One region of the Kitasatospora sp. NPDC088779 genome, then DNA from elsewhere that is predicted to be linked to it. Evidence: riboswitches for the same ligand, from Rfam matches in the RefSeq annotation. Region 1 holds a riboswitch; each other region holds the start of a gene.
What was found. Region 1 has a riboswitch for thiamine pyrophosphate ahead of thiC (phosphomethylpyrimidine synthase ThiC). Riboswitches for the same ligand answer to the same signal wherever they lie in the genome.
Positions count from the first base shown of each region.

Region 1 (3,265 bases):
GTCTTGACGTCGTCGCGGTTGGGCAGGCCCAGGTGCTCCTTGGGCGTGACGTAGCAGAGCATCGCGGTGCCCCACCAGGCGATCATCGCGGCGCCGATGCCCGAGGTGATGTGGTCGTAGCCGGGGGCGACGTCGGTGGTGAGCGGGCCGAGGGTGTAGAACGGCGCCTCGTCACAGATCTCCTTCTGGAGATCCATGTTCTCCTTGATCTTGTGCATCGGGACGTGGCCCGGGCCCTCGATCATCACCTGGACGTCGCGCTCGCGGGCGATCCGGCCGAGTTCGCCGAGGGTCTGCAGTTCGGCGAACTGCGCCTCGTCGTTGGCGTCCGCGATGGAGCCGGGGCGCAGGCCGTCGCCGAGCGAGAAGGTGACGTCGTAGCGCGCGAGGATGTCGCAGAGCTCCTCGAAGTTGGTGTAGAGGAAGTTCTCCTGGTGGTGCGCCAGGCACCAGGCGGCCATGATCGAGCCGCCGCGCGAGACGATGCCGGTCTTGCGGCGGGCGGTCAGCGGGACGTACCGGAGCAGGACGCCGGCGTGGACGGTCATGTAGTCGACGCCCTGCTCGCACTGCTCGACGACGGTGTCCCGGTACACCTCCCAGCTCAGGTCCTCGGCCTTGCCGTCGACCTTCTCCAGGGCCTGGTAGAGCGGCACGGTGCCGATCGGCACGGGGGAGTTGCGCAGGATCCACTCGCGGGTGGTGTGGATGTTGCGGCCGGTGGAGAGGTCCATGACGGTGTCGGCGCCCCAACGGGTGGCCCAGGTCATCTTCTCCACCTCCTCCTCGATCGAGGAGGTGACGGCGGAGTTGCCGATGTTGGCGTTGATCTTCACCAGGAAGTTGGTGCCGATGATCGCCGGCTCCACCTCGGGGTGGTTCACGTTGACCGGGATGACGGCCCGGCCGCGGGCCACCTCGGCCCGCACGTACTCGGGGGCGAGGCCCTCGCGCAGCGCCACGAACTCCATCTCGGGGGTGACCACGCCCCGCTTGGCGTAGGCGAGTTGGGTGACGGCGGCACCGCCGCGGCCGCGCAGCGGGCGACGCGGGCGGCCCGGGAAGACGGCGTCCAGGTTGCGCAGGTTTCCGCCGCGCGGCGAGGTGTGCTTGATCCCGTCGTCCTCGGGGCGCGCCTCGCGGCCGTCGTACTCCTCGACGTCGCCGCGCTGGCGGATCCAGGCGTCGCGCAGGGCGGGCAGGCCGCGCCGCACGTCGGGTTCGTAGGCCTGGTCGGTGTACGGGCCGGAGGTGTCGTACAGCGGGACGGTCCTGCCGTTGGTGAGCTGCACCTCGCGGTACGGGACCCGCAGGTCGGGCCGGGACCCTTCGCGGTAGGCCTTGCGCCAGGCCGGGGTGGGGTAGCCGGTGCCGGCGCTGGTGACGGTGGCGGTGACGGTGGCCGTGGCGGTGGCGGTGGCGGTGGCGGTGGCGGCCTCGGTGCTGCCGGCCTCGGTGCCGCTGTTCCCGGTGCTGCGGGCAGGCTGCGGCTGTGCTTCGAACGTGGTCATCTGACCTCATACTCCCTACGCCGGCATTACCCGGTCAGGTTCCTGCGGTCGACGCAGCCGTCGGTCCATCCGTCGACGTCCCGGTCAGCGCCCTCTCAGCCCGGTGCTCCGAGCTCCCGCGTCGGCAGGCGGTGTTGCCTGCACATGACGCCCAACACCGTAGCGAGCCGATCGCCGCAGGTCCAGCACGCCTCCGGCCGGCCGGACCCCGCGCCAGGAACGCCGAAGGCCCGGCCCCCTGGACGGGGGCCGGGCCTCGGGCGGTTGCTCAGCCCTTGGCGGCCTTCTTCACCAGGACCACCACGGCGGCGGCGATGCCGGCGACGACCAGCACCTTGATCATGATGCTCAGCAGGGCGCCGACGACACCGAAGACGAATCCCACGATGTTCCAGAGCAGCACCAGGACCAGCACCGGGATGACGATGTTCCGCACCCAGGAGGGCAGCGACTTCCAGAGCTCAGCCATGACCGTTCCTTCTCTCCCCGTGGGGTCGGCTGCCGTCCGGTGCCGCATCCCGCTTGCTTTCGGTACTTCGATCGTACGGGGACACGAGTGCCGGAACGAGGCCCGTCGGCCCGGAGAGAACCCCTAGATCACCCCGACCCGGGGCCCCGGGGAGACCCGGGTGCGGACCTCGGGGACGACCCCCGGCAAGGGCCCCGCACCCCCTGCGACCAGCGGTCAGACCGGCCAGCGCTCGCCGCGCCAGGCGGCGTCCCAGAACATCCACTCGTAGCGCGAGGTGGTCGTGAAGTGCTCGACGACCCGGCGCCGTTCGGCCGGGGAGATCTCCTCGCCGAGGCGGTCGGTGAGCGCCAGCACCCGGCGGACGACGGACTGGAACGCCTCGTCGCCGTAGGTGGCGATCCACTTGGCGTACAGCGGGTCGGGGGAGCCCTGGGCGAGCAGCGCCTCGCCGACCCGGGCGTAGATCCAGTAGCAGGGCAGCACCGCGCCGACGGCCTCGGCGAAGGAGCCGCCGTAGACGGTGGCCAGCAGGTAGCTGGTGTAGGCCCGGGTGGTGGGCAGCACCGGTTCGGCGGCGGCCTGCTCGGCGCTGCCGCCGAAGGCGGTCAGGAACTCGGCGTGCATGCCCTGTTCCGCGGCCAGCGCGCCGACCGCGTCGTCGGCGAAGGCCCGCACGTCCTCCTCGCCGGGCGCCTTGGCGGCGCAGACGGCGAGCGCGCGGGCGTAGTCGCGCAGGTAGTGCGAGTCCTGGACGACGAAGTGGCGGAAGGCCGCACGCGGCAGGGTGCCGTCGGTGAGGCCACCGATGAAGGGGTGGGCGAGGATCTCGGCGTACACCGGCTCGATGGCCGCCCAGAGTTCTTCCGTCAGGCTCTTGCTCATGCCCAGGACCCTAGACGGTCGGTCCGCGGGCGGTCAGCCCTCGGGCGGGGAGAACACCACCAGGACCCGCAGCTCCTCGGTGACGTGGTGGAAGCGGTGCGGGGTGCCGGCCGGGACGTAGACGACGGTGCCGCGCCCGACCGTGGCGGTCTCGGCGCCGACGGTCAGTTCGGCGCGACCGCTGATCACCTGGTAGATCTCGTCCTGGTCGTGCGCGGTCTGCGGGTCGGTGTCGCCGGGGGAGAGCGCGTAGAGCCCGGCGGACATCCGCGGTTCGCACAGGAAGCGCAGGTACGCGCCGTCGTTCGCCGCGCGTTCGACGTCCAGTTCGTCCAACCGGAACAGCTTCACCGCTACTCCCCTCCTTCGTCCATCCACCGTGCGGGCCACGGGCATTCAA
Region 1 is NZ_JBFBHW010000006.1:87,634-90,898, reverse strand. Features, by position in the region: gene thiC (phosphomethylpyrimidine synthase ThiC) at 1-1,511, opposite strand, end outside; TPP riboswitch at 1,507-1,641, opposite strand; gene AB0P03_RS07255 (DUF5326 family protein) at 1,780-1,980, opposite strand; gene tenA (thiaminase II) at 2,197-2,865, opposite strand; gene AB0P03_RS07245 (cupin domain-containing protein) at 2,899-3,216, opposite strand.

Region 2 (3,265 bases), on a different contig from region 1:
CCTTGTCGGAGTCGGCCAGCGGAAGCGGGGCCAGCTTGCTCTTCGGCGGGTTTTCGATCTTGACCACGGCGACGTCGTAGCCCTCGGCGTGGCCCAGCACGGACGCGTTGTAGGACGTGCCGTCGGCGAACTTGACGGTCAGTTTGCCGCCGTTGAGGGTCGGCGCGACCACGTGGTTGTTGGTGAGGATGTGGCCCTCGGTGTCGAAGACGAAGCCGGTGCCGGTGCCCGACTCGCCGTTGCCCTGCGCCTTGATGGTGACGACGCTGGGCAGCGCCTTCTGCGCGATGCCGGCGATCGAGCCGGGGGCGGGCTCGTTCTTCTGGGTGTTGCTGGCCTGGACGGTGGTGCTGCGGTGGTCGTCGGCGCTGCTGGTGCTGTCGTTGCGGTCCGCGACGGTCACGCCGAGCGCACCGCCGGCCACGCCGGCGACCAGCGCGACGGCGGCGATCAGGGCGACCAGGCCGCCGCGCTTCTTGCGCGGGCCGCCGGGGCCGCCGGGGTAGTCGGCCGGGTAGCCGAGCGGTCCGGCCGGGCCACCCGGGTAGCCCGCGCCGCCGCCGGCATCGTGGGAGGCACCCCAGCCGCCGAGCGGCTGGCCGGCGCCGAACGGGTGGTGGCCGGGCGCGGGGTGCGCGGCGGGCGCGCCGGGGGCGGCCGGGGTGCCGTACGGGTCGTGCGGGCCGGCGGCGGGGACGCCGTGGGCCGGGGTGGCGTACGGGTTGGCACCCGGCGGCAGGGCCGGGCTCTCGGCGACGGGTGCGACGGGTGCAGCGGGTGCCGCCGGCGCGGCCGGGACCGGCGGGGCGGGCGGCAGGACCGGCGGCGGCGCGTCGATGTAGCCGGTGGCGGCGTCGACCGGGGCGGCCGGTGCGTCGACGACCGGCGCGGCCGGGGTCTGCGGGGGCGCCTCCGGCGCGGGGACCTTGGTGAAGGCCACGGTGGGCTGGTACCCGCCCTCGGCCGGAACACCATCGGCCGCAACGCCCTCCGTCGGCGCGGCCTCAGCCGGTGCGGCCTCGGCGGCCGGAGCGGCCCCGGGCTCGGGGACCCGGCCGAAGGCCAGTGTCGGCTGGTGCCCGCCCGAGGCGTGGCCGTCGGAAGCGGGAACAGCCGCCGCCTGGCCGCCCGAGGGCTGCTCCCCCTGCGGCCCGGTGGGCCCAACCTCGCGCTCGGTGCTCACGAACGACCTCCATAGCTGACAGAACCAAGGACCATAGTTTTTCGTACTGCCGATTCGTTTGCCGTAAGGACCCCTCTGAATAACTCATAAGAATCCTTAGCCGCAGCCGACAGCCGGGCCGCCGACCAGGCTGTCCTACGCCGACGACCGAGCGATGACCGAGCCGACGAGCAAGTCGACGGCCGAACCGAAGACCAGGCCGACGACCGGAGGCTCCCCCACCTCCGCCGGGCGTCCCGCGATGCGGGCCGCACACCCCGTGGCCTTGGCGTTCACCCCCGGGCCGGTTAGCCTGTCGCTCACAACTGACACGCGGGAGCTTGGACCATCCAGGCTGAGAGTGCGCTGGTCGACCGTACGCCACGGGATCGTGGGCGGACCGTCGAGGGGGCGCAGACCGCCGGAACCTGTCCGGGTAATGCCGGCGTAGGGAGTATCGGCCATGTCGCCTGCTTCGCCATCCTCTTCTTCGGACGCGCCCGCGTCCAAGGGTTTCCCCGAACCGTCCCCGACCGCTCACGGCGGTGACAGCGGTCACGCGGGCCCCACCGGCACGGCGACCGCCGTCCTGGAGCGCCCGGAGCGTGCCGAGGCGCCGCTCGTGCTGGACACCGAGCCGCCGCGCACGCTGCGCTTCCGGGACCACTTCGCGCTCTGGATGAACCTGGGCGTCAGCCTGATCGGCTTCTCCACCGCCGCGACCGTGCTCGGCGCCAAGGGCAGCGAGCTGTCGCTGGCCGCCGCGGTGACCGCGATCGTGGCCGGCACCGTGGTCGGCACCGCGATGCTCGGCGTGGCCGCGCTGATCGGAGCCCGTACCGGCGCGCCCGCGATGGCGAACCTGCGCGGGCTGTTCGGCACCCGGCTGTCGTATGTCCCGACGGTGCTGAACATCGTCCAGTGCGTCGGCTGGGGCGTGTTCGAGCTGCTGACGATCGCGGCGGGCGCGCAGACCGTCGCCCACACCGACGGCTACCGCTGGCTGTTCGTGCTCCTGGCGGGCGCGCTGACCACCGCGCTGACCATCTGGCCGCTGGGCTCGATCGCGGTGCTGCGCCGCTTCGTGGCCGGTGCGGTCGCCGTCGCGATGGTGTACTTCACCGTCCAGCTGGGCCGCCAGGGGGTGCCCGACCCGGGCGCCGGCAACTGGCACGGCTTCCTGGGCGCCACCGACGCGATGATCGCGGTGTCGATCTCCTTCGTCCCGCTGGCCGCCGACTACACCCGGCACTCGCGCACCGCACGCTCGGCGTTCTGGGGCAGCTTCTCCGGCTACACGATCGCCCAGGTCTGGTGCTACGTGCTCGGCCTGATGGCCCTGCTGCAGTCCGACGGCGACCCGAACAGGATCTTCGACTCCTTCCTCGGCGTCTGGGCCGGCTGGCTGTTCCTGCTGGTGCTGGTGCTGCGCGAGACGGACCAGTCCTTCGCCAACGTGTACTCGACCGCGATGTCGGTGCAGAACCTGCTGCCGAAGGTGGACCGCCGGGTGCTGACCGGCGGGATCGGCCTGCTGATCACCGTGCTGGCACTGCAGATCGACAAGTTCACCGACACCTACACCAACTTCCTCGGTCTGATCGGCTCGGTCTTCGTGCCGCTGCTGGCGGTGCTGGCGGTGGACTACTTCTTCGGCGCCGGCCGGTACGGCTGGAACCTCTCCGCCGACGCGCCCTCGCGCCGCCTGATGCTGCTGCCCTGGGTGCTGGGCTTCGCGGTCTACCAGTTCATCGCGCCGACCGCGGTGGCCGGCTGGTGGACGGACTTCTGGACCTCCGCCCAGGACGCCCTGCACTTCACCCCGCAGGAGTGGACGTCCGCCTCGCTGTTCGCCTTCCTGGTGCCCGCGCTGGTCACCTGGGCGCTCACCCCGCTGACCCGCAGGACGGCGCCGAGCTGACCGACCGACACCGAAGACGGCCCCGCAGATTGGGGCCGTCTTCGCCTGCGCGTCACTTCCGCCGCCTATCGTGGGGCCCGTGACCAGCACAGACCCGTCCTCGACGGCGGCGCGCACCACGCCGCCCGTCCAGGTGATCGCCCACCGCGGTTCCTCGCACGCCCTGCCCGAGCACACCCTGG
Region 2 is NZ_JBFBHW010000004.1:167,799-171,063, forward strand. Features, by position in the region: gene AB0P03_RS05035 (trypsin-like peptidase domain-containing protein) at 1-1,183, opposite strand, end outside; TPP riboswitch at 1,486-1,633, shown strand; gene AB0P03_RS05040 (cytosine permease) at 1,626-3,083, shown strand; gene AB0P03_RS05045 (glycerophosphodiester phosphodiesterase family protein) at 3,163-3,265, shown strand, end outside.
Region 2: it holds a riboswitch for thiamine pyrophosphate, as region 1 does, so the genes downstream of both, AB0P03_RS05040 (cytosine permease) here and thiC (phosphomethylpyrimidine synthase ThiC) in region 1, are expected to answer to the same signal.

Region 3 (3,265 bases), on a different contig from region 1:
GGCGACGCCGCTGTGGGCGGCGCTGAGGGTGGCCACCACCTCCGCGAGGGTGGTCGTGGCGGACACCCGGCGGGGCTCGCCGTTGACGGTCAGCCCGATCTCGGCCGGTGTGGTCTGGGCCGGTGTGGTCTGGGGTGGTGCGATCTCGGTCATGCGGAGGCCTTCGTGGTGGAGCGGTCGGGGGAGAACCGGGTGGGTGTGAACGGCTTTGCAAGCTCGGGGAGTTCGCCGGTCGCCAGGTACTCGGCGAGCAGGTCGGCGGTCACCGGGGTGAGCAGCACGCCGTTGCGGTAGTGGCCGGTGGCGGCGACCAGCCCGGGCAGCGCGGTCGGGCCCAGCAGCGGGGCGTTGTCCGGCGAACCGGGACGCAGCCCGGCCGAGGTCTCCAGCAGCGGGAGTTCGGTGATGCCCGGCACCAACTCGTGGGCGTCGCGCAGCAGTTCGTACACCCCGCCGGCGGTGACCGTGGTGTCGTAGCCCTGCTCCTCGGTGGTCGCGCCGATCACCAGCTCGCCGTTCTCCCGGGGCACCAGGTACAGGTGCTGTCCGCGCACCACCGCGCGGACGTTGCGGGACAGGAACGGCCGGTACGCCTCGGGGATCCGCAGCCGCAGGATCTGCCCCTTCACCGGGCGGACGGCCGGCAGCACGCCCTCCGGCAGCCCGGGCAGCCGGTGGCTGTGCGGGCCGGCCGCGAGCACCACCTGGTCGGCCCTTCGGGTCTCGCCGGTGCCGAGCCGGGCGCCGACCGCGCGGCCGTCCTCGACCAGCAGCCCGACGGCCTCGGCCCGGTGGAGCACGACCCCGGCGAGCTCGCAGGCGGCCACCAGGGCGGTCAGCAGCCGGCGGGGATCCACCTGGTGGTCGTCCGCGACGTGCAGGCCGCCGCGCACGCCGGGGGCGAGCATCGGCTCCAGCCTGCGGGCCTCCCGGCCGGTCAGCCAGGCCGAGTCCAGGCCGAGCCGCTGGTGGAAGGCGTGCAGCTCGCGCAGTTCCTCGCGGTCGTCGGAGTCCAGCGCGACGGCGATCGTGCCGCACCGGCGGTACCCGGTGTCCAGGCCGCCGCTCGCCTCGGTGAGCTCGGCGGCGAAGTCCCCGTACCGCTGGTTGGAGGCCATGCCGAGGCGCAGCAGCGGCTCCTCGCCGTACTGCAGCTCGGTGACCGGGGCGAGCATCCCGGCCGCGACCCCGGCCGCCCCGCCGCCGGGGGAGGGGTCGACCACGACGATGTTCCCCAGCCCGCGCTGCGCGGCGCGCCAGGCGACGGCGAGGCCGATGACGCCCCCGCCGATCACCAACACGTCGGCGTGGGTTTCCTCGGGCAAGCGTGACAAGGCTGCTCTTCTCCCTTCGCCGGAATGACCCGGATCAGGTTCGGACGGTCGCGGGCCGTGCCAGCCCGCCTCTCAGCCCGGTACGCCGGGCTCCCGTGATGGTGCCCCCACCATAACGCCGGGGGCGGGCCCGGCCGAAGGCCCGTACGCGGGGTGGACGGGCCGGTGGCCCCGGCAGGGCGCTGAGTACAGTGACGGGCGTGGCAGAGCTGAACGGAACGGATCAGGTGGTCGTCGTCGGGGCCGGGCTGGCCGGGGCGCAGTGCGCCCTGAAGCTGCGGCAGGGCGGCTGGCGGGGGCGGATCACGCTGGTCGGGGAGGAGCCGCACGCGCCGTACGACCGGCCGCCGCTCTCCAAGGACGTGCTGCTCGGCAAGGCCGACGCCACCACCCTGGACATCGACTACCCGCACCTGGGCATCGAACTGCTCACCGGCCGCCGCGCGACCGGCCTCGCCCCCGGAGTGCTGCACACCGACGCCGGCGACCTCCCGTACGACGCCCTGGTGATCGCCACCGGCGCCACCCCGCGCGCCCTGCCCGGCGCCGAGCGCGCGCACCTGCTGCACACCCTGGACGACGCGCTGGCGCTGCGTGCCCTGCTGCGGCCCGGCCTGCGGCTGGTGCTGGTCGGCGCGGGCTGGATCGGCGCCGAGGTGTCCACCGCCGCCCGCGCGGCCGGCTGCGAGGTGACGGTGGTCGAGGCGGGCCCGGCGCCCGTCCCCGGCGCGCTGCCGGCCGAGGTCGGTTCGGCGATGGCCGCCTGGTACGCCGAGGCCGGTGTCGACCTGCGCTGCGGGGTCGGCGTGGCCGCCGTCGAGGAGGGCGCGGTGCTGCTGGCGGACGGCTCGCACCTGCCCGCCGACGAGGTCGTGGTCGGCGTCGGCGCCCGGCCCGCGACGGGCTGGCTGGCCGGTTCCGGCGTCGAGCTGGACGGCACCGGCGCCGTCCTGGTGGACGGGCGGCTGCGCACCGGCCTGCCCGGCGTCTTCGCGGCCGGGGACTGCGTCAGCTACCCGTCCGCCCGCTCCGGCGCCCGGCTGGCCGTCCAGCACTGGGACCACGCGTTGCAGTCCGGCGAGGCCGTGGCGGCCGCCGTCCTCGGCGCGGACGCGCCGCCGTACGACCCGGTGCCGTACTTCTGGTCGGAGCAGTTCGGGCGGATGGTCCAGTACGCCGGGCGGCACGCCGAGGGCGACGAACTGCTGTGGCGCGGCGGCCCGCAGGACGCCTCCTGGACGGCGCTCTGGCTGCGCGACGGGGTGCCGAGCGCGCTGCTGGCCGTCGACCGGCCGCGCGACCTCACCCAGGGCCGCCGGCTGATCGAGCGCGGCACCGCGCTGGACCGGGCCCGCGCGGCGGACCCCTCGGTGCCGCTGAAGTCGGCGGTCGCGGGGTAGCGGCTGGTGCGCGGGGGGCTGTGGAGGTGGCAGTCTGGTGGCGTGAGTGAGATTGAAAGCAAGATCGAAGCCCTGGTTTCCGAGTGGATGTACCTGCCCGACATCTCGGAGCAGTGGGGGGTGCGCGTCACCGAGGTGCGCGACCTGGTCCGCAGCGGCGGGCTGATCGCCGTCCGGCGGGGCCCCAACAAGTCGCTGCAGGTCCCTGCGGCGTTCATCGACGGCCAGGGGCTGGTCAAGCACCTGTCCGGCACCCTGACCGTGCTGCGCGACTGCGGGTACAACGACGTGGAGATCCTGGAGTGGCTCTTCACCGAGGACCCGTCGCTGCCCGGCAGCCCGATCCAGGCGCTGCAGGAGAACCGCGGCACCGAGGTCAAGCGGCGCGCCCAGGCGATGCTGATCTGATGGCGGCGGACGCACCGCGCCGGCGGCTGGCCGACGCCCGGCTGTACCTGTGCACCGACGCCCGCCGGGAGCAGGGCGACCTCGCCCAGTTCCTGGACGCGGCGCTGGCGGGCGGGGTGGACA
Region 3 is NZ_JBFBHW010000011.1:92,091-95,355, reverse strand. Features, by position in the region: gene thiS (sulfur carrier protein ThiS) at 1-153, opposite strand, end outside; gene thiO (glycine oxidase ThiO) at 150-1,325, opposite strand; TPP riboswitch at 1,329-1,441, opposite strand; gene AB0P03_RS12930 (FAD-dependent oxidoreductase) at 1,526-2,734, shown strand; gene AB0P03_RS12925 (Rv2175c family DNA-binding protein) at 2,777-3,142, shown strand; gene thiE (thiamine phosphate synthase) at 3,142-3,265, shown strand, end outside.
Region 3: it holds a riboswitch for thiamine pyrophosphate, as region 1 does, so the genes downstream of both, thiO (glycine oxidase ThiO) here and thiC (phosphomethylpyrimidine synthase ThiC) in region 1, are expected to answer to the same signal.